Regions from separate parts of the Pseudomonas lyxosi genome, predicted to be linked through region 3. Evidence: predicted binding sites of a transcription regulator. Region 3 holds the regulator's gene; each other region holds the start of a gene.

Region 1 (7,841 bases), 3.3 Mb from region 3:
CCTGATCGGCGATTACGATCCGCAAGTCACCGCTCACCAAGCCATCCCCATCGCCCTCGGCATGGCCGCTGAACATGCGAACACAGACGTGCAGTTCCAGTGGTTGGCCACCGACCGCATCAGCGCCGATGCGCCATTGGCTGATTTCGACGGTTTCTGGTGCGTGCCCGCCAGCCCTTACCGCGATATGGACGGTGCGTTGAGGGTGATTCGTTTTGCCCGTGAACAGCAACGGCCATTCCTTGGCACCTGTGGCGGTTTTCAACACGCCGTACTCGAATACGCCCGAAATGTTCTGGGCTGGGACGATGCCGAACACGGAGAGACTTCACCTGATGCGGCACGAGCATTACTCACGCCACTGACCTGCTCGCTGGTGGAGGCCGTCGACAACATTCATCTGGTTGAAGGCTCGTTGATCGCCAAGGCGTACGAAAGCGCTGAGATTGTCGAAGGCTATCGCTGCCGTTACGGTGTTAATCCAGCGTTCGAACGTGAGTTGTTGACCCAGCAGCTGTATGCCGTTGGACACGACTCTTCGGGCGACTTGCGGGCGGTGGAACTCAAAGGTCATCCGTTCTTCGTCGCAACGCTGTTCCAACCTGAACGCGCCGCGCTCAAAGGCAAGCTGCCGCCGCCGGTCCGTGCGTTGATCGCAGCCTGCAAGAGGCAGAAGTCATGATCGCCAAGACTCCGCCAGCGCCTTACTACGCGGTGATTTTTACCTCCCTGCGTACCGACGGTGATCATGGTTACGAGCAGGCCGCCACGCGCATGGTCGAACTGGCCCGTGAGCAACCCGGTTTCCTGGGTGTGGAATCGGCTCGGGGTGAAGACGGGCTCGGGATTACGGTGTCCTACTGGGCCAGCGAAGCGGCGATCCTGGCGTGGAAACATCATCCCGAGCACAGTGAAATTCGCGAGCGCGGGCGCTCGACCTGGTATTCGTCTTGTCATACACGGGTGTGCAAGGTTGAGCGGGCGTATGCGTTCAAGCAGTAAGTGGTTGTGGTGCTCTTAAGGCCGCCATCGTCGGAACGCCGCCCGGAGCAAGCTCGCTCCCACATTGGATTTGTGTTGATGCACAGATCAAATGTGGGAGCGAGCTTGCTCGCGATAGGGCCCGCACAGTCACTGCAAAAATCAGCTCTGCACCAGACTGCGAACCGCCAAAATCTCCGGCACTTCCCGCCGATTCATGTACACCCGCAACGGCTCGGTGATGTTGATCCGGTCATCGATGTTGTGATCCAGCAACAACTGAATCAACTCACGCTTGAGCGTCATGGCCTGCGCGGAACCTGGGGCCCAGACGAATTCGCTGGTGGGAATAATGCCGTCATCCGCCACGTCCATGCCGAAAGAGTCTTCGCTGAAACGAACAATGTACTGGCCGGTCTTGCGATTGAGGCCGACGAAGCCTTTGAGTTGGTCGGCGGCCTGGCAGATGAGCTCGGAAGTGATGCGCATGATAAACCTCACAGAAGGTCGCAAAGGACCGGTGATCGATGGTTTACACGCAGGGCAAGCGAATGGGCGTTCCCTCTGCCGGGGTAACTGCCGGGGCCAAGAGTACTGCAAAGAAGCGCACAAAAGCGCTGAAAAAATCTGCTTTAAACACGTTTATGTCGGTCTGGCGATAGCGCAAGCGGCGCTCAGTTGTTAAAAGATACGTCTTTGAAAATCTGCGAAAGGACCTCGACCATGCCTGTTACCTTCACCAAGAGTGCCCTGCTGCTGAGTCTGATGCTGGGTCTCGGCCAGGCACAGGCCGCCAGCGAGCCAAGCCCCACCGCACTGGCCACCCGCATGGGCATTCCGCATCCGGCCGTGATCGCCCACCGTGGCGCGTCCTTCGATGCACCGGAATCCACCGCCGCCGCCTACAAACTGGCCCGCGATCTGGGTGCCGACTACCTGGAAATGGACGTGCAACGCAGCAAGGATGGCGTGCTGTTCGCCCTGCACGACGACAACCTGCAACGCACCACCGACGTCGCCAGCAAATTCCCTGAACGCAAGGACCGCCCGGCCAACGAGTTCACTATCGCCGAGCTGAAAACCCTGGATGCTGGAAGCTGGTTCAACACCGCCTACCCGGATCGCGCGCGACCTGCGTACGTCGGTCTGAAAATCCTGACACTGGACGAAATCATCGATATTGCCCAAGGCAATCCGCTGCACAAGCCCGGCCTGTACATCGAAACCAAAGAACCGAAGCAGTTTCCCGGGATCGAGCGCGACCTCAAGGAAAAACTCCAGGACCGCGGCTGGTTGAGCCCGGCAGGTTCGAAACTGGCGAAGAGCGACCTGGCGGTTGGCCAGGGCAAAGGTAAAGTCGTGCTGCAAACCTTCGAGAAGAGCAGCCTCGAACTGCTCGAGAAGGAAATGCCGAAAGTGCCGAAAATCCTCCTGCTGTGGGTCGGTGAAGGCAGCATCGAGCCAAAATCCAAGGTGACGTTTGCCGAGTCCGGCGACAAGGACAAAGCCACTTACTACGCCAAACAGCAACCGAAAGACAAAGCCGAATTCCAGCAATGGGTCGAGTACGCCAAAGCCCAGGGCGCGATCGGCACCGGCCCTTCTGCGGCGCTGACCAAGGGTGGCGATCAGAGTTACTCGGATCTGGTGCAACCGTGGATGAACCAGTACACCCACGATCAGGGCTTGTTGGTGCACGTGTACACCATCGACGATGCCGTGGATTACCAGAAAGTCATGGACGCCGGCGTCGACGGCATCTTCACTAACCGCGCCAGCGAACTGCTCAAGTTCTACAAACGCCCGGCGGCGGCCAGTGTTGCGCAGTTGCTGCAGAACAACGGTTACTGATGAACCAGGGAACGATCTTCGCTCAGTCGCGTTCGGAGAATTAAGGGTGGATTAAGTTGCGCCGGTTAGCCTGATCCCACTTAAACAGATCACCCAAGGATAGAACCTCATGAAAACCCTGACTGCCCTGTTCACTGCTGCAGCCCTGACCCTCACCGCTGGCCTGGCCCAGGCCGATGTCCGCGTCGACCAGATCCCTGAGCTGGTCAAAAGCGGCAAGATCAAGCCATTGGAAGAAATGAACCAGGCTGCGCTGAAACTGCACCCGGGTGCGACCATCACCGACACGGATCTGGATAACCATTTCAATAACTATGAATACGAAGTCGAACTGAAAGCCGCTGACGGCAAAGAGTGGGACGTGGATTTCGATGCCGCCACCGGCAAAGTCCTGAGCGACAAACAAGACACCTGATGCACAAACACCAAGCCGCACAATCTTCGGATCGTGCGGCTTTTTTGCACGTCAAATTCAGGCAATGAAGTCGCGCCTTCAGCCTTCCCGCACGGATTTAAACAGTCGTACTGACCAAAGAACCCGAAGCGCTGAAACCGGAATCCTGCAACGCCTGCAACAACGCCGCCGTTGCCGTCTGCAACGAGCCCGAAGTCGTCGGGGTGATCGAAACGGAAGTGATGCTGACCATGGCGGTTTTCCATTGGGATTTTGGGAATACCGTCATCATCGACACCCCCTGCGCTGAATTGAGATCGACTGTGTACCGACTCGGTAAGCAAACCGGTACACAGACCTTCCCGTTACGCGCTTAAACGTGCCGTCACTTCATTCAACTGCCCCGACAACCCGTGCAGGTTGTGGCTGGCCGCTTCGGTGCGCTGCACGTTGTCCAGATTGGTGCTGGCGATGCTGGTGATTTCGGTGAGGTTGCGCGAGATGTCTTCGGCCACCGACGTCTGCTCTTCCGCGGCGGTGGCGATCTGGCGGTTCATGTCGCGGATGGCTTCCACGGCCAGGGTGATGCGCTCCAGCATGGCGCCGGCCTGAGTCACTTGCTCGACACTTTCCTCACTGCGCGACTGACCGCTTTCAATCGCCTGAGCGGCGTCCACCGCACCGGTTTGCACCGTTTGAATGATCTGGTTGATCTCGATGATCGACGCCGCCGTGCGCTGGGCCAGGCTGCGGACTTCATCGGCCACCACCGCAAAACCGCGCCCGGCTTCACCGGCACGGGCCGCTTCGATGGCCGCGTTGAGCGCCAGCAGATTGGTCTGCTCGGCGATGCCGCGAATCACTTCCAGTACCTTGCCGATGCGCCCGCTGTCGGTTTCCAGACGACGGATGACCGTGGCGGTATTGGCGATTTCGCCGCGCATTTGGGTGATGGTGTGAATGGTGCCCTGCATGACCTTTTCGCCCTGCTGGGCGGACTGATCGGCATCGTCGGCAGCACGTGCCGCATCGGCAGCGTGGCGTGCGACTTCTTGCGCGGTGGCGGACATTTCGTTCATTGCCGTGGCCACCTGATCGGTGCGGTTGAACTGCTCGTTAGTGCCGCTGGCCATCAGGGTGGCGATGGAATTCAGTTCACCGCTGGCGCTGTCCAGATCCTTGGCGCTGCGCTGCAAACGGTTGAAGGTTTCGGCAAGGAAATCGCGCAGGGTATTCGCGGCCATTGCCAGTTTGCCCAGCTCATCCTGTCGGGTGCTGGCCACACGTTCGGCGAAACGACCCTGGCTGAGTTGCGCCACGTACTCGATCAGTTTGCGAATCGGTTCGACCAGGTTGCGGTTGACCAGCCACAGGCTCAGCAACCCGATCAACAGACCCGAAGCGAGCATCACAATGATCCCCAGCAATACGGTACGGTCGGCGTCGGCGCTGATCAGCTTCGATTGCTCGGCACCCTGCTTGCGCAATTCGCTGACCAACTCGCTCATCTGATCGCTGGTTGCGCGGTCAACACCTTTGACCGCCGTGTCGCCAACCGCTGGGTCGGCGCCTGCCGCCACGTAGGCGTCACGGCCCTTCTGATAAGACGCGCCCAACAGACGATGTTCGTCTCGCAGGCGTTCGATGCGGGTTTTCAGCTGCGGCTCGATACCCTTCTGCCCGGCCAGTTCACCGAGGATGCCCTGCACGTCACGCTGACGGTCTTCAAATTGCTTCCAGTATTTGTCCAGGTCCGCAGGCTGCTTGCCGCGTAGCAGGACGTTTTTCCATTCCTGAACCTGAACCTTGAATTGCAGGTTGGCTTCATCGATCAATTGCGAGGTGTGCAGCGGGCCTACGATCAGATTCGCGTAGTTCTGCACACCGCTGGACAGAAAATGAAAGCAGGCCAGGGCGATCAACAGCATCGCGAACAGACTGCCGCTCAACAAGGCAAGGATTTGTGCTCTCAGGGACTTTTGCAGCATCGAGTGATACTCATGACAGGGATGAGGCACGCCGCAACAAGGCGTGAAAGGTGTCCGGACATCCCTGTCTGCGACCTTGGTTCGTGGCCAAAGCCGTGCAAGTTAACGTCAGCAAGATCGGCGTGCCAGAGCGGTTCTTTAATCAATTCCGACCGTCGGTAGCGCCACTATTTAGCCTTCACTGCTCTGTCACAAAACCGTCAAAACTCCTTGCGATGATGCGGCTCAAGTGAACCTGTTAACGCCGTAACGCGACCTGTAGCAGCTGGCGAAGCCTGCGTTCGGCTGCGTAGCAGTCGTGAAATCAGGCAATGCATTGCCATTGGAAGACTGCGTGCTCAGGTTTGACGACTGCTACGCAGCCGAACGCAGGCTTCGCCGGCTGCTACATAACGATAAGCGCCTCCTCAGTGAGACCTCATGAACCACAGCATCGACCAAAGTCATCGCGACACGGACCTGTTCGGTCTGCTGTACGGTTTCAGTTTTCGCCCCGGTGAGCGCGGCCGCGAGCTGGATTCAGCCAAGGCCTTGCAGTGCCTGCAACAACCCGGCGACAACGACGAATTTCTCTGGCTGCACTTGAACCTGGCCCACGCCGCATGCGAGCGCTGGATGAAAAGCCATCTGGAATTGCCCGACGAATTTTTCGAAGCACTGCATGAAGGTTCGCGTTCGACGCGCATCGAGCATGTGGATTCGGCGTTGCTGGCGGTGGTCAACGATGTGGTGTTCAACCTCAGCAGCATGGTCTCCTCGGATGTTTCGACGCTGTGGGTCTGCGCCCGCAGTCGGCTGATCATCAGCGCACGCCTGCAACCGCTGCACTCGGTGGACAAGCTGCGCTCGTCGGTGAAGGCCGGTGAATGCTTTCGCTCGCCGCTGGAATTGCTGGTGCATCTACTGCGCGATCAGGGCGAAGTGCTGACCCAGATCGTGCGCAAGACCAGCCTCAGTGTCGATCAGATCGAAGATGAGTTGCTGTCCTCGCGGCTGTCGACCAACCGCGCCGAACTGGGCGCCAATCGTCGGGTGCTGGTGCGCCTGCAACGCTTGCTGGCGCTGGAACCGGGCTCGTTGCTGCGCCTGCTCAATCGCCCGCCGCAGTGGTTGCAGAAGGAGGATGTGAAGGAATTGCGCAAATCCACCGAGGAGTTCGCGCTGATCATCAACGACCTCACGGCGCTGGGCGAACGGATCAAGCTGTTGCAGGAAGAAATCGCCGCCAACCTCAACGAACAGAGCAACCGCACACTGTTCACCCTGACCGTGGTGACGGTGCTGGCGTTGCCGATCAACATCATTGCCGGGTTCTTTGGCATGAACGTCGGTGGGGTGCCGCTTGCGGGTGACCCGGAGGGATTCTGGATTCTGGTGGCATTGGTCGCGACGTTTACCGTGATTGCGGGGCGTTGGGCGTTTCGTAAACGCCAGGATTATTGAGCCTTTCCCGCCGATCGTTCCCACGCTCTGCGTGGGAATTCCGCCCCGGACGCTCTGCGTCCAGCGTTGACGCGGAGCGTCAATGGATGCATTCCCACGCGGAGCGTCACTAGTGTCCGGTAAAACCTTTTCAAAGCTGAAGGCTGCCTTGGGCAGCCTTCAGCTTTGTTCGCTTTTGCCTTCGCTGTTCAAGGTGTTCAATGCTTAATGGGCGTTCGAACAAGCTGTGGGTTAGCCGAATGGCAAAGTCTGAAATAGATCCCGAGCAACCTGAACGGCGCTGATAAAGATGCAGCAAAAGATAGGTAATCAAGGCGCTGTAGATCTGCAAACGAACGGCATTTTCAGAGAAGCCGAAATACCGTTTGAGCTTGAGGTTTTGCTTGATCCACTTAAAAAACAGTTCGATCTGCCAACGTTGTTTGTACAGATCGGCGATCTCCTCCGCTGAGCGAGAGAAGTCGTTGGTGACCAGAATCAATGGCGTTTCGTGGTCCTCTCGGCGGATCTGAACCCGACGCACAGCCTGATTTTGGTAGAGATTCGGACGTCGAGTGTTCAGGTATTTCTTCCCGAACAATACCGATTCGTCCGCCTCAATGAATTCGGGTGCATCCTTTTCCCTCAAATTTTCTACCGGCTTTAGATTGGCGTTTTTCTTCAGTCGGGTGACGAAGAAAGAACCCATCTGATCAATCTGGTGCCACCAGTTGTAGTCGCAGTAACCCTTGTCGAAAACGTACGTCATACCTGCTTCAAGCGGCATGGTCAGGGCATCGCTCAGATCGTTGACGTTGGCGGCGGTGATGTTTACGTAAGTCGGGGCTGTTTGCTGTGGATCGATGGCCACATGTACCTTCAAGCCTTGGGTTATGCGGGTTTTCGTCGCGGTGGTCCATTCGTCAAAACCGGGTCCGCGCAGGCTGATCGAGGTCGAATCGATCAGGGTGATCATGGCTTCGAGCGACTTGCGCTGCTTGCGGCCAATGCCTTGAAGCAAGTGCTCACAGGCCAGCCGAAACGGCTCTGAGCTGCGCTTGTTCAACGCATCACAAAGGGTCGAACGCACCATGTTCTTGGCGTTGAGGTGGTGGCGATGGGGTTGCAGCGACTGCGAGGCTGTCGCCAACGTACGCAAGCTTTTGGCTTGCGTCAGCTGACCGTAAATCAGCGTGACGAGCAGA
Region 2 (7,841 bases), 1.9 Mb from region 3:
TGAAGACTTCGTTGAAGCGGTGCTCAAACTGATACCCGAAGGACTGCTGATCGCGCTGGAAGCCATCAATGCTCGGTTCACCTTCGAAGAAGTGCGGGGGAATCCGATTCCCATTGCGCTGATGAATTGTGCCGTCGGCCGGCACGCCGCCGTGATAACCGCCGTCCGGATCATGCTGCAGATAGGCTTGCAGGGTCAGCGAGGTGTCTTCGGTGAAATCGATGCTCACCGTAGGCGCGAGGGCGAAGCGTTTTTCTTTGTTGTGATCGAACTGTGTGTCGGACTGATCCGCCAGCCCTGTCAGGCGATAGGCGATGCGTTTGTCATCATCCACAGGGCCGCTGAAGTCGAAACCCATGCCGCGCTGACCCTGGGTGCCCGCCGTGGCTTGGACTTGGTGATAAGCCTCATACAGTGGCATCTTGCTGGTCAGCGCCACCAGGCCACCGGGTGAGCTGCGACCATAGAGTACCGATGACGGCCCTTTGAGAATATCGACGCGCTCGAGGAAATACGGGTCCACTTGCATGGTGCTGTAGGTGCCGCTGTCCCCCATGGACTTCAAGCCATCCAGATAGATGTTATCCACCGAACCATCGTTGAAGCCGCGTAGCGCCACGTAGTCATAGCGGTGGGTTGCGCCATAAGGGTTGGTCAACACGCCGGGGGTGTAACGCATGGCTTGGGACACGGTTTGCGAACCTTGATCGTCCATTTGCTCACGGGTTACCACGGAGACACTTTGCGAGGTTTCCAGTAATGCGGTACTGGTCTTGGTGGCGATCTGGCTATGCGTCGCGTTGTAGCCGTCCATGCTGCCCAGCGCATTGCCGAGGGCAAAGCCTTTGATGTCGGTAGTGGGTAATGCCAGCGCTTCGGTTTCGGCGACCGGGCGCAACACGTAGCTACTGCCATCCTGACTCACGGCCTCCAAACCCGAACCGCTGAGCAAACGACGCAGTGCCTGATCCGCCGAAAACTCGCCCTGCACGCCGGGTGACTGAAGGCCCCCGGTTTGCGAAGGCGTCGTCGACAAGGTAATCCCCGCCTGACGCGCAAACTGGTTGAGCACATCGCTCAATGGGCCCGCGGTAATGTTGTAACGGTGGCTGCTGACCTCGCTGCCCTCTGCCGCTACGCCCAGTGTCGGCAACACGCCGACACTCAGCGCGGTAGAGAACAACGCAACGCGTATGGCGTAGCGCAGGACGCCTGAATCGGCGGCGAAATGAAGAGGATTCTTACTGGTGGCGCGCACAGTCATTGTAGGTTTCCGTAGGAAGTCGCTGAGGTCAGGATTGAAGTGCTTACTGACTAAGCCGGACTTGCCCGGAAAACCCGCCAAAAATAATTCAGGCCTGTCGCTCCAACGTCACCCACCAGCGAGTGCGATAGCGCAGTTGCACCGGCAGGGTTTGCAGCAGGATGGCCAGCAACCTGTCGGTGTTCTCCAGTCGGAAAACCCCGGACAGCCGCAAGTCGGCAATGTCTGCTGAGCACGTCAGATACCCGTGGCGATAGCGTCCGACTTCATCAAGGAAATCCCCCAGCCGCATATTGCGAGTCACGATCAGTCCGTCGACCCAAGCGCCGGCATCCATGTTCAGCGGTGGCGCCAACCTCGCCTGGTGTTGATTGATCAGATAACTCTGCCCGGCCTGCACCTGGGTCGGTGTGCCATCGGCGGCAAGTGGTGAATGTATGAGGACCATGCCGCCGGTAACACTGAGACGCGTGCAGTCGCCGTCCTGCCGCAGGATGAAACGTGCCCCCACGCCTTCATACACACCCTGGCGACTTTGCACCCGCAGCGTTCGATCAAACGGAGATCCTTCGTCGATCCCGCCGCACGTCACGATGATCTCGCCACGAGTCAGTTTGATCAGCCGTTGCTGCGCGTTGTAATCCAGATCAACTGCACTGGCGGTGTTGAGCTCCAGTCGTGTGCCGTCGGGCAATTGGAAACCGCGCCGTTCGCCCGTGGCGGTGGCGAAATCGGCAGTCCACTGTTGCCAGCCCACTGCATCCTTGCCTAGCCACGCCGCCGACCCCATCAGCAACGCACCCGACAGCAGCTTCAAGGCCTGGCGTCGTCCCAGTCCCTGGGCGCTGTTTTCCAACGTATTGAAGGCCACTTGAGCACCGGGCACTGCCCGCAGGTTGCTGCTCAACTCGGCTTGCAGCGACTGCACCCGTTGCCAGGCCAATTCGTGTTCATGGTGTTCGGCCCGCCAGACCTCGCATTGCTGACGTAGCCTGGAATTAGCCGAGTTGTTTCGCAGGCGCAGCAGCCAATGGATGGCTTGCTTAACCACCTGCTGATGCGGTTCACCGCGCCGATTCAGCGACAAGTTATCCACAGGCATCACGTTTCATACCGCAGCACGTAGCAGTGATACAGCGCGTCGGCGACATAGCGCTCAACTGAACGCAGAGACAAACCCATCTGCTCGGCGATGTGTTTGTGGGTAAGCCCTTCGCACTGCGCCAGCAGAAACGCCTGACGTACTTTTGGCTTCAGGCCTTCGAGCATGCGCGCGATGCTTTCCAGCAACTCAAGCACTAATGCCCGCGATTCGACGCTCGGGGTTTCGGACTCGGGCAAATGGGCGATGGTTTCCAGGTAGGCGCGTTCGATTTCTTCACGGCGCCAATGGTCGATCACCAACCCACGGGCGATCGTTCGAAGAAAGGCGCGGGGAGCCTTGAGTTCCAGGCGTTCGGTTCTGTGCAGCAGACGCACAAAAGTGTCCTGGGCCAGATCCGCCGCATCGGCTGCATTACCCAAGCGCGCGCGCAGCCACGTATTGAGCCAACCGTGATGGCTACAGTAAAGCGCCTGTACTGCAAACTCAGGTGAGGACATGAACGCGACAGCCCGAACGTCACAAATGATAATTAGTCGCATTGTCATCAAGGGTTGGGGAATTTGCAACTGCCGCACGAATAACCGTCATAGCAAAAAGACTGAGCAGGCCCGCTGGCACGCCGTTCGGCGGGTATCTGACAGGAATGTCGACCATTTCGTACAAACGCCTAAGTTTTCTCCGATTTGTGCCGACAGCCTGAGGAGACATGCGTGCACCAAAGTAGAGCGGCCCCAGAGCCCTGCCTGCGCTGTACATGGAATGTTGCTACCCGGAACGCATCCCCACTTTTTGCATAAGAAGTCCCATGAAATGAATCTCAAATTCAGCCATAAAATCCTTCTGGCCGCCTCCGGCGTCGTGGTGCTGGCTTTTGCGTTGTTCACTTTGTACAACGACTATCTGCAGCGAAACACCATCCGTCAAAACCTTGAGTCGAGCGTCCAGCAGGCCGGCGATCTGACCGCCAGCAGCGTGCAGAACTGGATGAGCGGCCGCGTGCTGGTGCTGGAAAACCTCGCGCAAAACGTCGCCCATCAAGGCGCCAATGCCGACCTCCCGGGGCTGGTCAATCAACCGGCCCTGACCTCGAACTTCCAGTTCACCTACGTGGGCCAGGCCAACGGTGTATTCACTCAGCGCCCGGACGCGAAGATGCCTGACGGTTACGATCCGCGTCAGCGTCCCTGGTACAAACAGGCCGTGGCTGCCGACAAGACCATGCTGACCCCGCCTTACATGGCCGCCGTCGGTGGCTTGGTGGTGACCATCGCCCTGCCGGTGAAAAAGAACGGCGAGTTGCTCGGCGTCGTCGGTGGTGACCTGAGCCTGGAAACCCTGGTGAAGATCATCAACTCGGTGGACTTCGGTGGCATCGGTCACGCATTCCTGGTCAGCGCCGACGGTCAGGTGATCGTCAGCCCGGACAAGGACCAGGTGATGAAAAACCTGAAGGACATCTACCCGAACGCCGGCGTGCGCATCGAGAAGGGCAATCAGGAAGTCACCCTGAACAAGCAGGACCGTATCCTTTCGTTCACGCCGGTCAGTGGTTTGCCGAATGCCGAGTGGTACATCGGTCTGTCGATCGACAAGGACAAGGCCTACGCACCACTCAGCCAGTTCCGCACTTCTGCGCTGATCGCGATGTTCATCGCAGTGACGGCCATTGCAGTGCTGCTGAGCCTGCTGATCAATGTGCTGATGCGTCCGCTGACCACCATGGGCCGTGCGATGCAGGACATCGCTCAAGGTGAGGGCGATCTGACTCGACGTCTGGCCGTGGAAAGCAAAGATGAATTCGGCGAACTGGGCGGCTCTTTCAATCAGTTCGTGGAGCGAATTCACGCGTCGATTTCCGAAGTGTCGTCGGCAACCCGCCAGGTTCACGACCTTTCGCAACGGGTGATGGCTTCGTCCAACGCTTCGATCGTCGGTTCCGACGAGCAAAGCGCCCGCACCAACAGTGTGGCCGCGGCGATCAACCAGTTGGGCGCCGCCACCCAGGAAATCGCCCGCAACGCCGCTGATGCTTCCCAGCACGCCAGCGGCGCGAGCGAGCAGGCTGATGATGGTCGTCAGGTGGTGGAAAAAACCATTCTGGCGATGACCGAGTTGTCGCAGAAAATCAGCCTGTCCTGCACGCAGATCGAAACCCTGAACGCCAGCACCGACAACATCGGGCACATTCTGGATGTGATCAAAGGCATCTCCCAGCAGACCAACTTGCTCGCGCTCAACGCGGCCATCGAAGCGGCCCGTGCCGGTGAAGCCGGTCGTGGTTTTGCGGTGGTGGCGGACGAAGTGCGTAACCTCGCTCACCGTACTCAGGAATCGGCGGAGGAGATCCACAAGATGATCACCTCGCTGCAGATCGGTTCTCGCGAAGCGGTAGCCACGATGAACACCAGTCAGGTCTCCAGCGAACAGAGCGTCGAAGTGGCGAACCAGGCCGGTCTGCGACTGGTCAGCGTGACCCAGCGCATCGGCGAAATCGACGGCATGAACCAGTCGGTGGCCGCGGCTACCGAAGAGCAGACGGCGGTCGTGGAAACCCTCAACGTCGACGTTAACCAGATCAACCTGCTGAACCAGCAGAGCGTGGCCAACCTCAATGAAACGTTGAAGGATTGCGATGCGTTGTCCCTGCAGGCGAACCGGTTGAAGCAGTTGGTCGACAGCTTCAAAATCTGATCAAACGATGTAAAAGAAGCCCGCTGTGGAGTGATCCACAGTGGGCTTTTTCATGCCTTACGCAAACAGCTTCAACACATTGTTCATCGAGTCATCGGCAAAGCCCTGCACGAAATCCGTGAACCCCGGCAACGCCTCGGCGCCGCCCTGTGCGGGTTCGGCGATGATGGTCCAGGTCGCTCGGGATTTGCCCGCGCCCAACGGTTCGACACTCATCGCCGCCCACAAATTGGCCACGCCCAAGGTGTTGTAAATCGTGGTCCAGGTCATGTTCAGCGCCTGGTCATCCCGGGAGTTGAGTTGCTCGACCACCAGGTTGCCGTCCTTGAAGAATTTCTTGCGCAGGGACGACACGCCTTCACCGGTCATCTCGATGTGCGACAACGCCGGAATGAATTGATCGAAGCCGGCAAAGTTGCCGACCACCGCCCAGACCTTCTTGGCATCGGCCGGCACTTCCACCGAGGACACCACGTGGCAGCCTTGAGGGTTTTTGATCAGGGTATCGGGTTGTAGGGTTTTCATGGTTTTGCTCCGGTTGAGTGAGTCAGATGAAGTTGATTTCTTTGAGGTAGTCGCAGCCACGACGCAGCAGCGCCGGGGATTTTTCCGGGTAATGCGCGCCCATCTGCCGCACGCCCGCCTGGGCGTTGGCGTGGCCGATCATTGAGATGTCGCCGATGTCTTCCTCGAAGCCGTTGAGGTAGAAACCGAGCACGCCGAACAACGCGTTGTCGCTGTCGACCCGATCCAATTGCTGCTGCCAGTCGGCGACGCTGACCATGGAAAACTCCCGACCCGCCTCACGGAATGACGCGACGTAGGCGTCCCAGCTCAGAGGCTCGGGGTTGTGCAGGTTGAACACGGCTTTTTCGGATGAATAACGGCTGGCATGGAAGGCGATGAACCGTGCGAGAAAATCCACAGGCATCAGGTCGAAATTCAGCGCGAACTCCGGCACCTGACCTAGCTGGATCGAGCCTTTGAGCATCAGCATCAAGCGGTTCTTGTGCGGCTGGCAGACACCGGTGAGGCTGTTGAAACTGATGTTGCCGGGGCGATAAAGATTGACCCGTACGCCGCGTTCGCGAGCGCGTTCGAGGATCCGCTCACCGACCCATTTGGACAGGTTGTAGCCGTTCTTGATGTAGATCGGCGGGGTTTGCGCGGCGGGCAATTCCAGCACCCGGCCATCGGCGGCAATCGTGCTGGAGGCCGAGAGCGTCGAGACGAAATTGAAGATCTTTTTGCTGCGCCCTTCGCACAACCGAAGGCACTCGAAAATCGGCTCGACGTTGTCCCGAGCCAGCGACTCGTAATCGAGTACGTGATTGACGTTGGCGGCGTTATGCACCAACGCGCCGAACTGCCGATCCAGCCGCTCGTAAACATCCGCTTCGAGCCCCAATGACGGACGCGTGATGTCCGCTGCATAAACCCGCACCCGACTCAGGTCCAGATGCTCCAGACGGTTTTCTCGCAGCGCATGGGCAAACCGCTCGGCCGCCGATTGCCCACCGCCATCGCGCACCAGGCAGGCGACTTCGCTGGCACCCCAGGCGAGCAACGCTTCGACGATGTGCACGCCGACAAAGCTGTTGGCGCCGGTAACGATCACCTTGTGCACATCGCCCATGCGGTTGATTGGCAACGGTTGGATATCCAGTTCGCGGAAGGCATCGGCCAAGGCTTTTTCACTCAACACTTCTTCGGTACCGGAGCCGCGCACCAAGGTCGCCAACTTGGCGATGGTCGGCAATTCGATGAAGCGGTTGATCGAGATGCTACGACCGAATTCCTCACGCAGACGCAACAGCATGCGTGACAGCAGGATCGAGTGGCCGCCCAGATTGAAGAAGCTTTCATCGGTGGAAATATCGCTGGCCGGCAGCTCCAGCAGCTCGGCCCAGATCTCCAACAACAGCGCCTCATCGGCACTGGCGGGCAAGCGCCGCAGCGTGTTTTCGGAGACATTCACGGGCATTGCCAGCAGCGCCTTGCGGTCGACCTTGCCGTTGCTGGCGAACGGCATGCTCGGCAGTTCGGTCCACGCTGTGGGCTGCATGTAATCCGGCAGAAACTGTGTCGCGTGGGCTTTCAGTGCTTCGCGAGCGGTGCCGGGTTGATCCTCCTGAGGCTGCGCGAGGAACGCCAGAATCCGTCGCTGGCTGTCGATGACCACCGCCACCTGACGGTACAACTGACTGTCACGCAGGCAGCGTTCGATCTCTTCCGGCTCGACCCGAAAGCCGCGAATCTTCACCTGATTGTCCCTCCGTCCGCACAGCTCGATGCCGTCGCGGGTCCACTTCGCCATGTCGCCGGTGCGGTAGGCGCGCAGGCTCTGGCCATTCGGCAGGCTCAGGTTCAGATAGCGTTCGGCGGTCTGCTGCGGGTTGTTCAGATACCCCAGGCATACACCCGGCCCGACGATGTACAACTCACCGACAGTCTGCTCGGCCACCGGTTGAAAATCCTCATCGAGAATCAGCACCTGACTGTTAGCGATAGGCGCGCCGAGGGTGCGATTGCTGTCGCCGGTGCGCAGTTGCCGCGCGGTAATCAACACCGTCGCTTCGGTAGGGCCATAGAGGTTGTAGAGGTTGCCCTGACGGGTGAGCTGTTCGATGACGTAGGGTTCGCAGACATCGCCGCCGGTCATCACATGATCCAGGCATTGCAATTGATCCAGCGGCAGGATGCTCAACAACGCCGGCGGCAAAAAGGCGTGGCTCAGATGCTTATGGCGGATCAGCTCGACCAATTGCAACGGATCGCGGC
Region 3 (7,841 bases):
TGATCGACGACGAAGCCGATCCGCTGAGTGCCCACCGAAAGGATCACCACATGGCCTTCGCGCTGCTCTTCGTGAGCGGCGGAGCTGACCAGCCAGCGTTTGAGGTAGAACAATGGCAGCGCCTTGTCCCGCACGATCACCACTTCCTGGCCGTCCACCACGTTGGTGCGCGACAGGTCGAGGTGGAAGATCTCGTTGACGTTCACCAGCGGGAACGCAAACGCCTGGTTGCCCAGCATGACCATCAGCGTCGGCATGATCGCCAGGGTCAACGGGACCTTGATGACGATCTTCGAGCCCTTGCCCTTGGTCGAATAGATATTGATGGTGCCGTTGAGCTGGGCGATTTTGGTTTTCACCACGTCCATGCCCACGCCGCGTCCGGAGACATCGGAAATTTCGGTCTTGGTCGAGAAACCCGGCGCGAAGATCAGGTTGAAGCAATCGGATTCGCTGAGGCGATCCGCTGCATCCTTGTCCATCAAGCCTTTCTTCACGGCAATGCCGCGCAGAACATCGGCGTCCATGCCCTTGCCGTCATCGGAGATCGACAGCAGGATGTGGTCGCCTTCCTGCTCAGCGGACAGGATCACCTTGCCGCTGCGAGGCTTGCCCATCGCTTCACGTTCGGCCGGCTCTTCAATACCGTGGTCGACCGAGTTGCGCACCAAGTGGACCAGCGGGTCGGCCAGGGCCTCGACGAGGTTCTTGTCGAGGTCGGTTTCTTCGCCGACCAGTTCCAGGTTGATCTCTTTCTTGAGCTGGCGAGCCAGGTCGCGAACCAGACGCGGGAAACGTCCGAAGACCTTCTTGATCGGTTGCATCCGGGTCTTCATGACCGCGGTTTGCAGGTCGGCCGTGACCACGTCGAGGTTCGACACGGCCTTGGACATGGCTTCGTCGCCGCTGTTGAGGCCCAGACGGACCAAGCGGTTACGCACCAGTACCAACTCGCCGACCATGTTCATGATTTCGTCGAGACGCGCGGTATCGACCCGCACGGTGGTTTCGGCTTCGCTGGCCGGTTTTTCCGGTGGCGGCGCGGACGGGGCACGCGCCGGAGCCGGGGCAGCAGCAGCGGCAGGCTTCGGCGCTTCGGCTTTAGGCTCGGGCGCTTTGGCAACGGGTTTCGCAGCCGGTGCTGGCGCCTTGGCGACAGGAGCAGAAACCACTGCGCCAGTGCCAACCTCAGTGAACTTGCCTTTGCCGTGCAATTCGTCGAGCAGCGATTCGAACTCGTGATCGGAGATCAAATCGCCGCCGGCCGCTTTAGCGGTGGGCGCAGCCGGGGCCGGGACCGCAGCAATGGCCGATTCCAGCGCATCAACGGCAAAGTTGCCCTTGCCGTGCAACTGATCGAGCAGTGCTTCGAACTCGTCGTCGGTGATATCGGAGCTGTCGCCTGCCGCTTTCGGGGCAGCCGGTGCGGCTGGCGCCGGGGCCACCGCATCGACGGCGAACTGACCTTTACCGTGCAGTTGATCGAGCAACGACTCGAACTCGGCATCGGTGATTTCGTCGCTGGCTGCCGCATTGCTGCTCGGCGCTGGCACGGCTGCCGGGGCTTCTGCCTGAGCCTTGACGGCGTTCAGCGAGTCCAGCAGTTGTTCGAATTCGTTATCGGTGATGTCGCCTTCAGCCGCCGGTGTTTCGACCACTTCGGCAACTGGCGCGGCTTCTTCAGTTTGCGGCTCGGCCAGACGGGCCAGTGCCGCAAGCAATTCTGGCGTGGCAGCCGTGATCGGGCTGCGCTCACGGACTTCGGTAAACATGCCGTTCACCGCATCCAGCGCTTCGAGAACCACGTCCATCAGTTCCGAGTCGACGCGACGTTCACCCTTGCGAAGGATGTCGAACACGTTCTCGGCGATGTGACAGCACTCCACCAGCTCGTTGAGCTGGAGGAAGCCGGCGCCTCCTTTTACAGTGTGAAAACCGCGAAAAATTGCATTGAGCAAATCCGCATCATCAGGTCGGCTTTCAAGCTCGACCAGCTGTTCGGACAGTTGCTCTAGAATCTCGCCGGCCTCAACCAGGAAATCCTGAAGGATCTCTTCATCGGCGCCGAAGCTCATGTGTAGGGGTGCTCCTAGAATCCAAGGCTGGAAAGCAAATCGTCTACATCGTCCTGACCGGACACAACGTCTTCTCTTTTATCGGCATGAATCTGCGGACCTTCACCCTGAGAGAGATGTTTTTGCGGATCTTTTTCTGCCAGCATCGCTTCACGGTCATGTTCGATGCCCGCAAAGCGGTCCACCTGACTGGCCATAAGCACGAGCTTGAGCAGGTTGCTTTCAACTTCGGTGACCAATTGGGTCACACGCTTGATCACCTGACCGGTGAGGTCCTGGTAATCCTGAGCGAGCAGAATATCGTTGAGGTTGCTCGACACAACGCGATTGTCTTCGCTGCTGCGTGTCAGGAAACCGTCGACTCGCCGAGCCAGCTCGCGGAACTCTTCAGCCCCGACTTCGCGACGCATGAACCGTCCCCAATCGGTGCTCAAGGCCTGGGCTTCGTTGCTCAGGCCGTTGACCAGCGGCGTGGCGTTTTCCACCAGGTCCATGGTGCGGTTGGCAGCCGCCTCGGTCAGCTTGACCACATAACCCAGACGCTCGGTGGCATCCGTGATCTGCGAGACTTCCTCGGCTTGCGGCATGTTCGGGTCAATCTGGAAATTGACGATCGCGCTATGCAGCTCGCGAGTGAGCTTGCCCACTTCCTGATACAGGCCGCGGTCACGGGTCTGGTTGAGCTCATGGATCAGTTGCACGGCGTCGCCGAACCTGCCTTTTTCAAGGCTTTCGACCAGTTCGACAGCGTGTTTTTTCAGGGTCAACTCGAAATCGCCCTGTGAAGATTCGTAATGCTCCATAGCTCCCCCGTGGCGCAGTTTCTCAACCGATGCGTTCGAAAATCTTTTCGATTTTTTCTTTCAACGCCTGGGCCGTGAAGGGCTTGACCACATAGCCGTTAACACCGGCCTGGGCTGCCTCGATGATCTGCTCGCGCTTGGCTTCAGCGGTCACCATCAGCACCGGCAGGTGCTTGAGCTTTTCATCGGCACGCACGTGGCGCAGCAGATCGATACCGGTCATGCCAGGCATGTTCCAGTCTGTTACCAGAAAGTCGATGCTGCCGCTGTTGAGAACCGGAATGGCAGTAGTGCCATCATCGGCCTCGACCGTGTTGGTGAACCCAAGGTCACGCAACAGGTTTTTAATGATCCGCCGCATCGTTGAGAAGTCATCAACGATGAGGATTTTCATGTTCTTGTCCAATTCGACCTCCAAGCAGTCTTAAACGCGCCCAGCACCTGGACGCGCCATTTCAATCAATCCGGCAAAGCACTCAATGACTGTCTGGAGCACAACAGATCGCGACCGGTGCAGTTAATCCCACACCGGTCCCGCTCGCAGTGTCCCCACACTGCCTTCAGCGCGCTCGCCACTCCCCCAAACGCCCCCGCAAGCGGGCCGCGCACTGGCTGTGTAACTGGCTGACCCGAGATTCGCTGACCCCCAGGACCTCACCGATTTCCTTGAGATTCAACTCTTCGTCGTAGTACAGCGCCAACACCAGTCGCTCACGCTCCGGCAAATTGGCAATCGCGTCCGCCAGCGCCGCCTGGAAGCGTTCATCTTCCAGATCGCGTGACGGCTCGAGATGAGCACTCGCGCCATCCTCGTGCAGCCCTTCGTGTTCGCCGTCCTGCAACAGATCGTCGAAACTGAATAACCGGCTGCCCAGGGTGTCGTTCAAAATCCCGTAATAATCGTCGAGACTCAATTGGAGTTCGGCCGCAACTTCGTGATCTTTAGCGTCACGGCCGGTTTTAGCTTCAATCGAGCGAATTGCGTCGCTGACCATCCGGGTATTGCGGTGGACCGAACGTGGCGCCCAGTCCCCCTTGCGTACTTCATCGAGCATCGCGCCGCGGATTCGAATGCCCGCGTACGTCTCGAAACTCGCGCCTTTGCTGGCGTCGTATTTGGTCGACACTTCAAGCAGGCCGATCATCCCGGCCTGGATCAGATCTTCAACCTGGACACTGGCTGGCAGACGTGCCAGCAAGTGGTAGGCAATGCGTTTAACCAGTGGCGCGTAACGCTCGATCAGCTCGTACTGCGCGTCACGTGCCGACTTCTTGTAGAGGTTGTAGCCACTGGCTGTCATAGCACAGGTCCTGCGGTTTGTTGCACGAGGCGCTCGACGAAAAACTCCAGGTGCCCGCGCGGGTTGGCAGGCAGCGGCCAGGTATCGACCTTTTGTGCAATGGCCTTGAACGCCAGTGAGCACTTGGACCGCGGGAAGGCTTCGTAGACGGCGCGCTGCTTCTGCACAGCCTTGCGCACGCTTTCGTCGTAAGGCACCGCGCCGACGTATTGTAAGGCGACGTCCAGGAAGCGATCCGTGACCTTGGTCAACTTGGCGAACAGGTTGCGACCTTCCTGCGGGCTCTGGGCCATGTTGGCCAGGACGCGGAAGCGGTTCATGCCGTAATCGCGGTTCAGCAGTTTGATCAGTGCATAGGCATCTGTGATCGAGGTCGGTTCGTCGCAGACCACCAGCAACACTTCTTGCGCGGCGCGAACGAAACTGACTACCGAGTCACCAATGCCCGCAGCGGTGTCGATCACCAGTACGTCAAGGTTGTCGCCGATATCGCTGAACGCCTGGATCAGGCCGGCGTGTTGGGCCGGGCTCAAATGAACCATGCTCTGTGTGCCGGACGCGGCCGGGACGATGCGAATGCCGCCAGGGCCCTGCAACAGAACGTCGCGCAGCTCGCAGCGGCCTTCGATCACGTCGGCCAAAGTACGTTTGGGTGTCAGTCCCAGCAGGACGTCGACGTTCGCCAGCCCCAGATCGGCGTCCAACAGCATGACGCGTCGACCGAGCTCTGCTAGAGCCAGGGACAAGTTCACTGACACGTTAGTCTTCCCGACGCCACCTTTGCCGCCGGTCACCGCGATCACCTGTACGGGATGCATGCTGCCCATGAATTTTCTTTACCTTGTCTTACTTAGACGGAGGCCACATTACTGGCTGCGCGTTCACGAACTGAACAATGCATGGCAGACCATCGATGTAGGTACAAAAACTGTTCATTAATACCTCAGCCGACCTGCTTGGTCGGGCTGTGGTAAATATCAGCGAACATGTCAGCCATGGCTTCTTCGCTGGGTTCTTCTTGCATTTGCACGCTGACGGCGCGACTGACCAACTGATGACGACGCGGTAGATGCAAATCATCCGGAATCCGCGGGCCATCGGTCAGGTAGGCCACCGGCAATTCATGACTGATGGCCAGGCTCAACACCTCGCCCAGACTTGCCGTTTCATCCAGTTTAGTCAGGATGCAGCCAGCGAGCCCACAACGCTTGTAACTGTGATAAGCGGCCGTTAGAACCTGTTTCTGGCTGGTGGTTGCCAAAACCAGATAATTTTTCGATTTGATGCCACGACCGGCCAGGCTTTCGAGCTGCATGCGCAGTGCCGGATCGCTGGCCTGAAGGCCCGCGGTATCGATAAGCACCACGCGTTTGCGCAGCAAAGGCTCCAGCGCCTGCACCAGCGACTGGCCCGGATCGACATGCGTCACTGACACATTGAGGATCCGGCCCAACGTCTTGAGTTGCTCCTGAGCACCAATACGGTAGCTGTCCATGCTGACCAGCGCGATATTCTGCGCGCCGTACTTGAGCACGTAACGGGCCGCGAGCTTGGCCAGGGTGGTGGTCTTGCCCATGCCGGCAGGGCCGACCATGGCAATCACGCCGCCCTCTTCCAGAGGCTCGACTTCGGGTGTGACGATCATCCGCGCCAGGTGTGCCAACAACATGCGCCAGGCCTGACGAGGTTCTTCAATATCGGTAATCAGCGCCAGCAAATCGCGCGACAACGGGCCGGACAGACCGATGCGTTGCAGGCGACGCCAAAGATTGGCCTGGGCCGGACGGCTGCCTTGCAGCTGATTCCAGGCCAGGGAACCGAGTTGCACTTCCATCAGTTCGCGCAGGCTGTTGAGTTCGAAACGCATCGAGTCGAACGCCCGTGGGTCAACGCCACCGGAGGCAGGTGCCGCAGCCGGCGCAGGGCGACGGGGTTCGGTGTAGGTTGGCTCGATCAGCGGCTCGGCGGCGGTCAGTGGCAGGCCGGCGAACAATTGGCGATTGGTGGACTTATCGCTCTCACCATCGCTGCGCAGGCTCAGTTCGGCCTGGGCGGTGACGATCCGCGATTGGGTCTTGCGCAGCTCGTCTTCGAGTTCCATGTTCGGAACGCGCGGAGCCAGCGCCGACAACTTGTAATCCAGGGCAGCCGTCAGCTCGACACCACCGGCGATCCGGCGGTTGCCAATGATGGCGGCATCAGCGCCCAGCTCATCACGAACCAGCTTCATGGCCTGACGCATATCGGCGGCGAAAAAACGCTTAACTTGCATAAACCACTACCTCAGCCGTTGGGCCCTACTGTCGCAACGATGGTCACTTGCTTGTTGTCAGGAATTTCCTGGTAAGCCAACACATGCAAACCCGGGACTGCCAATCGGCCGAATCGCGACAGCATCGCGCGAACCGGACCGGCTACCAGCAGAATCACCGGTTGACCTTGCATTTCCTGACGCTGCGCCGCATCGATCAACGAGCGTTGCAGTTTCTCAGCCATGCTTGGCTCCAACAGAACACCCTCTTCCGAGCCTTGTCCTGCCTTCTGAAGACTATTGAGCAATATTTGTTCCAACCTTGGCTCCAGGGTGATCACTGGTAGCTCGGAGTCAGTGCCTACAATGCTTTGGACGATTGCGCGGGATACGCCGACGCGCACCGCAGCCACCAGCGCGGCAGTATCTTGACTCTTGCTGGCATTGTTGGCGATGGCCTCGGCAATGCTGCGAATGTCCCGTACTGGCACCTGTTCGGCCAGCAACGCCTGCAAAACCTTGAGCAACTGAGACAGAGACACCACACCAGGCACCAGCTCTTCGGCGAGTTTTGGCGAGCTTTTGGCCAGCAATTGCATGAGTTGCTGCACTTCTTCGTGACCGATCAACTCACTCGAGTGCTTGTACAGAATCTGGTTCAAGTGGGTTGCCACTACCGTACTGGCATCGACCACGGTGTAACCGAGGGATTGCGCCTGGGCACGCTGGCTGATTTCGATCCAGACCGCCTCAAGACCGAAAGCCGGATCTTTGGCGGTAATGCCGTTGAGCGTACCGTAGACCTGCCCCGGGTTGATCGCCAGCTCGCGGTCCGGGTAAATCTCCGCTTCGGCCAGGATCACCCCCATCAGGGTCAGGCGATAGGCACTCGGCGCCAGGTCGAGGTTGTCACGGATATGCACGGTCGGCATCAGGAAGCCCAGGTCCTGGGACAGCTTCTTGCGCACGCCCTTGATCCGCGCCAGCAATTGACCACCCTGATTGCGGTCCACCAGCGGAATCAGCCGGTAGCCGACTTCCAGGCCGATCATGTCGATCGGAGTGACGTCATCCCAGCCAAGCTCCTTGGTTTCCTGAGCGCGAGCGGGCGATGGCAGCAGTTCCTGTTGACGCTTGACCTCTTGCAGGGCCTGAACCTTGACCACGTTCTGCTTCTTCCAGAACAGGTACGCGCCGCCAGCCGCCAGGGCCGCCATGCTGAGAAAGGAAAAGTGCGGCATGCCCGGCACGAGGCCCATCACCGCCATCAAACCCGCCGCCACGGCCAACGCTTTGGGCGAGGCGAACATCTGGCGATTGATCTGCTTGCCCATGTCTTCCGAACCGGAAGCACGGGTTACCATGATCGCTGCAGCTGTAGATAAAAGCAGTGATGGCAATTGCGCCACCA
Region 4 (7,841 bases), 2.3 Mb from region 3:
TTGATCGACCGTTATCTGGTCGCTGCGGAGCACGCAGGGATTCGTCCGCTGCTGTTGCTCAACAAGTTCGACCTGATCGACGAGCAAAACGCCCCGGCACTGAACGCCTTGCTGGCGGTTTACCGCACGCTGGGTTACCCGGTGCTGGAAGTCTCGGCGCACCACGGCAATGGCATGGAGCAATTGCAGGCACAACTGGACGGGCGCATCAGTGTGTTCGTCGGCCAGTCCGGCGTCGGCAAATCTTCGTTGGTCAATACCCTGTTGCCTGAAGTCGAAGCCCGTGTCGGCCCGCTGTCCGAGTTGTCCGGCCAGGGCACTCACACCACCACTACCGCGCGGTTGTTCCACTTCCCCGGTGGCGGTGAGCTGATCGACTCCCCGGGTATCCGCGAATTCGGCCTGGGCCACGTCAGCCGTGCCGACGTCGAAGCCGGCTTCATCGAGTTCAACGACCTGATCGGCACCTGCCGCTTCCGCGACTGCAAGCACGACCGCGAGCCGGGTTGTGCATTGCTCAAGGCCCTGGAAGAAGGCCGCGTGCAGCAGCAACGGATGAACAGCTATCGCTCGATCATTGCTAGCCTGCCGGAAACCAGCTACTAAACAGACGCGCCCGCTGCCTCGACACTGACGGGGCGGCGGGCCGCTTGTAGCATCCTACAAATATCCTCACCATTTAAACGTCAGAGACTTCTGTAAGGCTCTTGCACGCCTGTTTGTAGGGGAATTCTCTTTATCCGCACAGGCCTTGTTACGCCCACTCAAGTGCATACATTCGAGCCCTCATCGCATTTCTGGCGATACCGAGGGACAGCCATGCAAACCTATCATTTGTTTATCAGCCATTCGTGGAACTACCCCCACGCCCACGACAACCTCGTGCGGCTGCTCAACGCTAAACCCGGCTTCACGTTCAAAAATTTTTCGGTGCCGCCAGACAACCCGATCATCGGCGCGAAAACCGACAAACAGCTGGAAGAAGCCATCGAAAACAAAATCCGGCCCTGCTCGGCAGTGCTGATCATGGCGGGGATGTATTCGACCTACAGCAAGTGGATCAACAAGGAAATCGAGATCGCCAGGCGAATGGGCAAGGTGATCATTGCGGTGAAGCCGTTTGGTGCGGAACGGATTTCCACGGTGGTACGCCGGGCGGCGCACGCGGAGTGTGCGTGGAACACCAACAGCATCATCAATGCCATTCGCACTCACGCGGCGGGGTGAACCATGCGCAAGGGACTGTTCATCGGCATTAATAATTACAGCCATGTTTCGCAATTAAGTGGTTGCAACAACGACGCGATGGCCATGGCGTCAGTACTGAAAACCGATGCCAATGGCGATCCGAATTTCAAGAACCTAGTCCTGACCTCCGCCGAAGATTATCTGAGCCGTGAAAAGCTCGAAGGGCATATCCAGGAATTATTTTCAGGCGATTGCAGCGTTGCACTGCTGTACTTCGCCGGTCACGGCAACTTCGACGTCGATACGGACGAAGGCATGCTGATCCCCCAGGACTACAAATCCGCCAAGGATGGAATTCGCATCAGCGACATCCTGAACTGGGCGGCCAAAGCCGTAAAAATCAAAAACAAAGTAATTATTCTCGACTGCTGCCAGGCGGGCTCGGCGGGCGAAGTGCGGGCGCTACGCAGCGAAAGCAGCATGGTGTGCGAAGGCATGACCATCCTCACCGCGTGCAAAAAGGAAGAACCGGCGATGGAAGGCGCCAACCACGGCGTCTTCACAGGGCTGTTGCTGCAAGCACTGCACGGCGGCGCCGCGAACATCCTGGGGAAAATCACGCCCGGCAGCCTCTACTCATTCGTCGACAACGCTCTCGATGCCTGGGAACAGCGCCCGGTGTTCAAGACCAATGTGTCGCAGTTCATTTCATTGCGAGAAGTCTCGCCGCTGATCCCCAAAGAGATTCTGCGCAAACTGCCCGACTGGTTCGAAGAGGCGGAATCAATGTTCGCCCTCGATCCAAGCTACGAACCTACCGAAGCCACGTTCGACCCAGAGCACGGCGAAGTCTTATCCCAACTGCAAAAGTGCAACCGCCACAGCCTGATCGAACCGGTGGACGCCGAACACATGTACTACGCGGCCATCAACTCGACCGGTTGCCGCCTCACAGCGCTCGGCGCCTATTACCGCGAACTCGCCCTCAAAGGACATTTCTGATGCCCGTATTCATCAGCTACCGCCATAGCGATCGGCCCCACGCCATCGCCATCAACACCCGTCTGATTCAGGCCAACATCAAGACCTACTTCGACGTGCTGGACCCGGAATCACAGACCACTGACGACATCACCGGGGTCATCACCCGCAACATCACGGCGTGCACGCACTTGCTCGCCGTGATTTCGGAAAACACCGCACAGTCCTGGTGGGTGCCGTTCGAAATCGGAGAAGCGACCATCAGCAATCGCCGCATCTGCTCGTACCATGTCGGCCCCAGCGCTTTACCGTTGTACCTCGACAAATGGCCGAAACTGAGCGGCGATACGGACATCAATTTTTTCATTGATGCTTATCGTGAGGAGGTGATAACCAAACGCTCGATGGGACTGGAATCAATCAGTGAGTCGGTTCGCGGCATCTACAAAGGAAATGCAGACCTGTTCCACGACCAACTCAAGAACCGCATCCGGCGCGGTTTCTGACAGGCGCAAAAAAGCCGCGATGATCGCGGCTTTTTCATGGGTCACTGCTTGGGCGGTTCTGCCGGTTTCGGTGCCGGGTTGTCGAACAGGTTCAAGCGCTCACGCAGCTCATGCGCCGGCAACGGCTCTTTATCCGCCGGTAAAGCGTTCGGATCGGCAGGCACTTCACCCGGGCCACCCTGCCCTTGCGTCGGTGCTGTTTCTGGAGCCGGTTCCGCACCTTGCGAACCTTCGATGGCATGCTGGGCTTTCTTGGTCAGCACCACGATGTCGATACGGCGATTGATCGGATTGAACGGGTGCTCGCGATCGAACAATGCTGACGAGGCATAACCCACGACCCGCGCCACCTGCGCATCCGGATAGCTGCCGGCGACCAGCGCACGACGGGCAGCGTTGGCACGGTTGGCCGAGAGCTCCCAGTTACCAAAGTCACCGGTGCCCGTGTACGGCTTGGCATCGGTGTGGCCGCTGATACTGATCTTGTTCGGCACCGCTTTAATGGTGTCGGCCATGGCCAGCAGGATGTCTTCGAAGTACGGCTTCAGGCGAGCACTGCCAGAGTCGAACATCGGCCGGTTTTCGGCGTCCACGATCTGGATGCGCAAACCGTCCGGCGTGATTTCGAAACTGATCTGGTCTTTGAATTTCTTCAGCTGCGGGTTCTCTTCGACCTTGGTCTGCAGTTCTTGCAGCAACAGCTCAAGACGCTCCTTCTCGACCTGCTCGGCCATGCCTTCAACCTGCTCGGCGTCGACGGTCACCTTGTCCGGCTGCGGCTGAGATTTCACCTCGGGATTGAGGGTGTTCTCCGGCGCCAGGGTCGGCGAGCCGCCCAAGTCGATGATGTACGGCGTGCCGCTTTCGGAAAAGCCGACCGGGTCCTTGAAGTAACCGGCGATGGCGATCTTCTGTTCAGGCGTCGCGGTGGACAGCAGCCACAGCACCAGGAAGAACGCCATCATCGCCGTCGCGAAGTCCGCGAAGGCGATTTTCCAGGCGCCCCCGTGATGCCCGCCGGCGATGCGCTTGACGCGCTTGATGATTATCGGCTGGTTATTTTCCATGACTTAACGACCGCGAACCGCTTGTTCCAGCTCAGCGAAGCTAGGACGGTGCGCCGGGTACAGAACTTTACGACCGAACTCTACCGCCAGCGAGGGCGGCATGCCGGAAGCGGAAGCCACCAGCGAGGCCTTGATGGCTTCGTAGACGTTCAGTTCTTCCTTGGCATCGTGGGCCAGGGAGTGGGCCAGCGGACCGAAGAAACCGTACGCCGCGAGAATACCGAAGAAGGTACCGACCAGGGCCGCACCGACGTGCAGGCCGATGGACTTCTGATCGCCTTCACCCAGGGAAGCCATGGTCACCACGATACCGAGTACCGCCGCGACGATACCGAAACCGGGCATGGCGTCGGCAATACCGTTCACCGCGTGGGATGGATGCTCGAGGTCTTCCTTGAGGCTGTAAAGTTCCATGTCGAACAGGCCTTCAAGCTCATGGGGCGCCATGTTGCCGGAGGACATGATGCGCAGGTAATCGCAGATGAACGCGGTCATGCGTTCGTCCTTGAGCACGGCCGGGTACTTGGCGAAAATCGGGCTCGCGGTGGCATCTTCGATGTCGCCTTCGATGGCCATCATGCCTTCGCGGCGGCTCTTGTTGAGGATCTCGTAGATCAGGCCCAGCACTTCCAGATAGAACGTGTGGTTGAAGCGCGAACTGAACATGCCCAAGGACTTCTTGAGCACGTGCATGGTCATGTAACCGGGGTTGGCCTGCAGGAATGCACCGAGGGCCGCACCACCAATAATCATCACCTCGAAGGGCTGAATCAGGGCGGCAATTTTGCCGTGGGAGAGCACGTATCCGCCGAGCACGCTCGCGAATACGACGATGATGCCGATTAATTTAGCCATAGGTAGGAGAGCACTTACTGAGTCGGGTTCAAGGTCATATTCGGAAGTTAAAAAATCTCTTCTTCTACTTATCGGCAAAACTGCGCCAGACTATAGCCAGTTCAGGCGAAAAGCCAATTTGGCCCGCTCCGGGCATAGGTAATGCAGACGATGATCGCGTCCAACCATGGCTAACGAAACGAACGTTCCAACTCCAAAACCAACCACGCTCGAAGGCTGGGTCAAGCTTCTCGATGGCGTGCGCTTGCCCGTTCCACAAGCCAGTCATGACCGCGTCTGCAAGGCCATCGCCAACAGTCGCAGCTCCCTGCGCGAAATCGCCGAACTGATACAGGACAGCCCCGCGCTGGCCTTGAGCGTGATTCGCGAAGCCAATCGCCACACCCATGGCAGCATGACCGAGCCTGCGGAAAACCTTGAGGTGGCGATCAATCGCCTCGGTTTGAAGCGCACCGAGGAACTGCTCGCCCGATTGCCTGCCCAGCCGCAATCGGAGATCCCGATCGCCCTGCGTCAGCTGCAACTGATCAGCCAGCATGCGACCCAACAGGCCAACGGTTTTTTCGCCAGTCGCCTGGCGCGGCTGTGGCAGGACATCCACTGGGGCAGCCTGCTGTTTCTCTCGCCGCTCTGGCCGATGGCGTTGACCCATCCGCAGTTGCTCGAAGAGTGGGAGCTGCGGGTCATGCACAAAGGCGAGTCAGCGCGCAAAGTTGAACAGCAATTATTCGGCGCACGCCTGCTGGATATCTGCCTGGCGCTTGTGGACATCTGGCGCCTGCCGATCTGGGTGCAGCAGGGTTATCGGCTGCTGCTCAACGAGCAACGTGAGCTGGTGAAAGTGCTGCGCATCGCGCGCGACAGCGATCATCCATTGCGCCAGCAGAACCGCCTCGATGACGATCCGACCCTGCGCCGCTGGCTCAATCAACCGGCCAATACGGTGCTGCTGGCCAACGGACTGGCGCTGTCGGCGCAACAGGCCTGGGACAGTCCGCACAATGAACGCTGGCAATACCTGACCAGCCTTTACCTGCAAATGCCAATGGATGAAGTGCAGCAGCAGTTGCACCAACAGGCCGCCAACAGCGCCCGCCATCACGCCATGCCGGACCTCTGGCACCCGGCCGTTTCACTGATCTGGCCGTGGGGCATGAACCGCGTCCATGCCGGTTTGCTGCCGGCCCCGGCACCGACTGCCGTAGACCTGGCGAAATGGCGCAGACAGTGTGCCGAGTTGCTGGTGGAGCCCAGTCGCTTCACCAATGCCATGCACTTGACCACCTCTGCCCGGGACGCGTTGGTCGCGTGCGGCATGCGTCGGGTGATGATCCTGATGGCCGACCGCACTCACACCAATCTGCGGGTGCACCAGACGGCCGGGCTGCCAAAAGAAGTGGCGGGCCTGAATTTCGTCGTCAGCCAGAGCACCGTGCTGCAACGCCTGCTCTCGCAGCAGGCCCAGGTCCGCCTGACTCCGGCCAACAACGCACAATTTTCCGCCCTGTTACCGGCCAGCCTGCGCTCACAGTTCGGCGGCGAACACTTGCTGCTGCGCTCACTGGCCAATAATGGTCGGGTGATCATGATTGTGGTGGCGGATCAGGGCGGCGGGCCGTTCTCTGAAATCACCGTGCAAGCCTTCGGCAAAACCGCGCAGTGCATCGAAAAGGCACTGCACAGCTTTAGTCACCGCGGCCAATGACGCTGCTATACAATCCTCCCTTTTGTGCTCTGGAGACCTCACATGTCTGACTTCTCTGGCTTGCCGCTGGTGATCGAGCCGAGCGACTTGCTCGCCCGTCTCGACTCCCGCGAACTGATTCTGGTGGACCTGACCAGCAGCGCCCGCTATGCCGAAGGGCATATCCCCGGTGCGCGTTTTGTCGATCCGAAGCGCACGCAACTCGGTCACGCACCTGCGCCGGGACTGATGCCGCCGCAAGCGGCGCTCGAAGCGTTGTTCGGTGAGCTGGGACACAACCCCGATGCAGTCTACGTGGTCTATGACGACGAAGGCGGCGGTTGGGCCGGGCGCTTTATCTGGCTGCTGGATGTCATTGGCCACAGCAAGTACCACTATGTCGACGGGGGCCTGAAGGCCTGGCTGGCAGAGGGCTTGCCCATGTCGATCCAGATCCCGGCAGCGGTCGGCGGCCCGGTTGCGTTGACCTTGCACGACGAACCCACCGCCACCCGCGAGTATCTGCAAAGCCGTCTCGGCGCCGCCGACCTGGCGATCTGGGACGCACGCGGGCCGCTGGAGTACTCCGGCGAGAAAGTCCTGGCGGCCAAGGCCGGGCACATTCCCGGCGCGGTCAATTTCGAATGGACCGCGGGCATGGATCAGGCGCGCAACCTGCGCATCCGCACCGACATGCCGCAGATCCTGGAAAAGCTCGGGATCAGCAAAGACAAAGAAGTGATTACCCACTGCCAGACTCACCATCGTTCTGGCTTCACCTATCTGGTGGCCAAATCCCTCGGTTATCCGCGGGTCAAAGGCTACGCCGGTTCCTGGGGCGAATGGGGCAACCACCCCGATACGCCCGTAGAGATTTAAGGTTTTTAAGGACAGTTAATGAATAAGCGTTTGTTTATCCTCAGCCAATACCTGCTGCCCCATCACCTGCTGTCACGACTGGCCGGCTGCATTGCCGAATGCCGCGTGCGCTGGTTCAAGAACGCCTTCACCGCCTGGTTCGCCAAGCGATATCAGGTGGATATGTCGCAGGCGCTGGTCGAAGACCTGACCGCCTACGAGCACTTCAATGCGTTCTTCACTCGCGCCTTGAAAGACGGTGCTCGCCCGCTGGATGAAACGCCAGGCGCGATCCTCAGCCCGGCCGACGGTGCGATCAGCCAACTCGGCCCGATCGAACACGGTCGTGTGTTCCAGGCCAAGGGCCACAGCTTCAGCGTGCTGGAATTGCTGGGCGGCGACGCTGCCAACGCAGCGCCATTCATGGGCGGTGATTTCGCGACGATTTATCTGTCGCCGAAGGACTACCACCGCGTGCACATGCCGCTGGCCGGCACCTTGCGCGAGATGGTCTACATCCCGGGCCGGATCTTCTCAGTCAACCAGACCACCGCCGAAAACGTTCCGGAATTGTTCGCCCGCAACGAGCGTGTGGCGTGCATTTTCGACACCGAGCGCGGGCCGATGGCCGTGGTGTTGGTGGGGGCGATGATCGTTGCGTCGATCGAAACCGTTTGGGCCGGGTTGGTCACGCCGCCAAAA

What was found. The regulator FliA, encoded in region 3, starts transcription of late flagellar genes. The targets are predictions, from matches to a motif close to CTAAAGTTTNNNNNNNNNNNGCCGNTAA.
Region 1: ACMXYI_RS13725 (methyl-accepting chemotaxis protein) is a predicted target of FliA. The motif match lies at 5,329-5,356, and genes of this name have one in related genera.
Region 2: ACMXYI_RS07580 (methyl-accepting chemotaxis protein) is a predicted target of FliA. The motif match lies at 3,037-3,064, and genes of this name have one in related genera.
Region 4: motA (flagellar motor stator protein MotA) is a predicted target of FliA. The motif match lies at 4,666-4,693, and genes of this name have one in related genera.

The regions. Positions count from the first base shown of each region.
Region 1 is NZ_CP180481.1:2,984,510-2,992,350, reverse strand. Features, by position in the region: gene ACMXYI_RS13755 (CTP synthase C-terminal region-related (seleno)protein) at 1-682, shown strand, start outside; gene ACMXYI_RS13750 (antibiotic biosynthesis monooxygenase family protein) at 679-1,002, shown strand; gene ACMXYI_RS13745 (DUF2025 family protein) at 1,144-1,470, opposite strand; gene ACMXYI_RS13740 (glycerophosphodiester phosphodiesterase) at 1,705-2,832, shown strand; gene ACMXYI_RS13735 (PepSY domain-containing protein) at 2,942-3,247, shown strand; gene ACMXYI_RS13730 (hypothetical protein) at 3,345-3,518, opposite strand; gene ACMXYI_RS13725 (methyl-accepting chemotaxis protein) at 3,592-5,214, opposite strand; gene ACMXYI_RS13720 (transporter) at 5,635-6,657, shown strand; gene ACMXYI_RS13715 (IS4 family transposase) at 6,788-7,841, opposite strand, start outside.
Region 2 is NZ_CP180481.1:1,586,515-1,594,355, forward strand. Features, by position in the region: gene ACMXYI_RS07565 (TonB-dependent siderophore receptor) at 1-1,264, opposite strand, end outside; gene ACMXYI_RS07570 (FecR domain-containing protein) at 1,353-2,366, opposite strand; gene ACMXYI_RS07575 (sigma-70 family RNA polymerase sigma factor) at 2,366-2,866, opposite strand; gene ACMXYI_RS07580 (methyl-accepting chemotaxis protein) at 3,180-5,060, shown strand; gene ACMXYI_RS07585 (SRPBCC family protein) at 5,118-5,585, opposite strand; gene ACMXYI_RS07590 (amino acid adenylation domain-containing protein) at 5,608-7,841, opposite strand, start outside.
Region 3 is NZ_CP180481.1:6,453,986-6,461,826, forward strand. Features, by position in the region: gene ACMXYI_RS29620 (chemotaxis protein CheA) at 1-2,075, opposite strand, end outside; gene ACMXYI_RS29625 (protein phosphatase CheZ) at 2,090-2,878, opposite strand; gene ACMXYI_RS29630 (chemotaxis response regulator CheY) at 2,901-3,272, opposite strand; gene fliA (RNA polymerase sigma factor FliA) at 3,439-4,179, opposite strand; gene fleN (flagellar synthesis regulator FleN) at 4,176-5,006, opposite strand; gene flhF (flagellar biosynthesis protein FlhF) at 5,123-6,451, opposite strand; gene flhA (flagellar biosynthesis protein FlhA) at 6,463-7,841, opposite strand, start outside.
Region 4 is NZ_CP180481.1:2,020,957-2,028,797, reverse strand. Features, by position in the region: gene rsgA (small ribosomal subunit biogenesis GTPase RsgA) at 1-606, shown strand, start outside; gene ACMXYI_RS09455 (TIR domain-containing protein) at 820-1,227, shown strand; gene ACMXYI_RS09450 (caspase family protein) at 1,231-2,190, shown strand; gene ACMXYI_RS09445 (toll/interleukin-1 receptor domain-containing protein) at 2,190-2,675, shown strand; gene motB (flagellar motor protein MotB) at 2,717-3,742, opposite strand; gene motA (flagellar motor stator protein MotA) at 3,746-4,597, opposite strand; gene ACMXYI_RS09430 (HDOD domain-containing protein) at 4,764-6,302, shown strand; gene ACMXYI_RS09425 (rhodanese-like domain-containing protein) at 6,345-7,160, shown strand; gene asd (archaetidylserine decarboxylase) at 7,179-7,841, shown strand, end outside.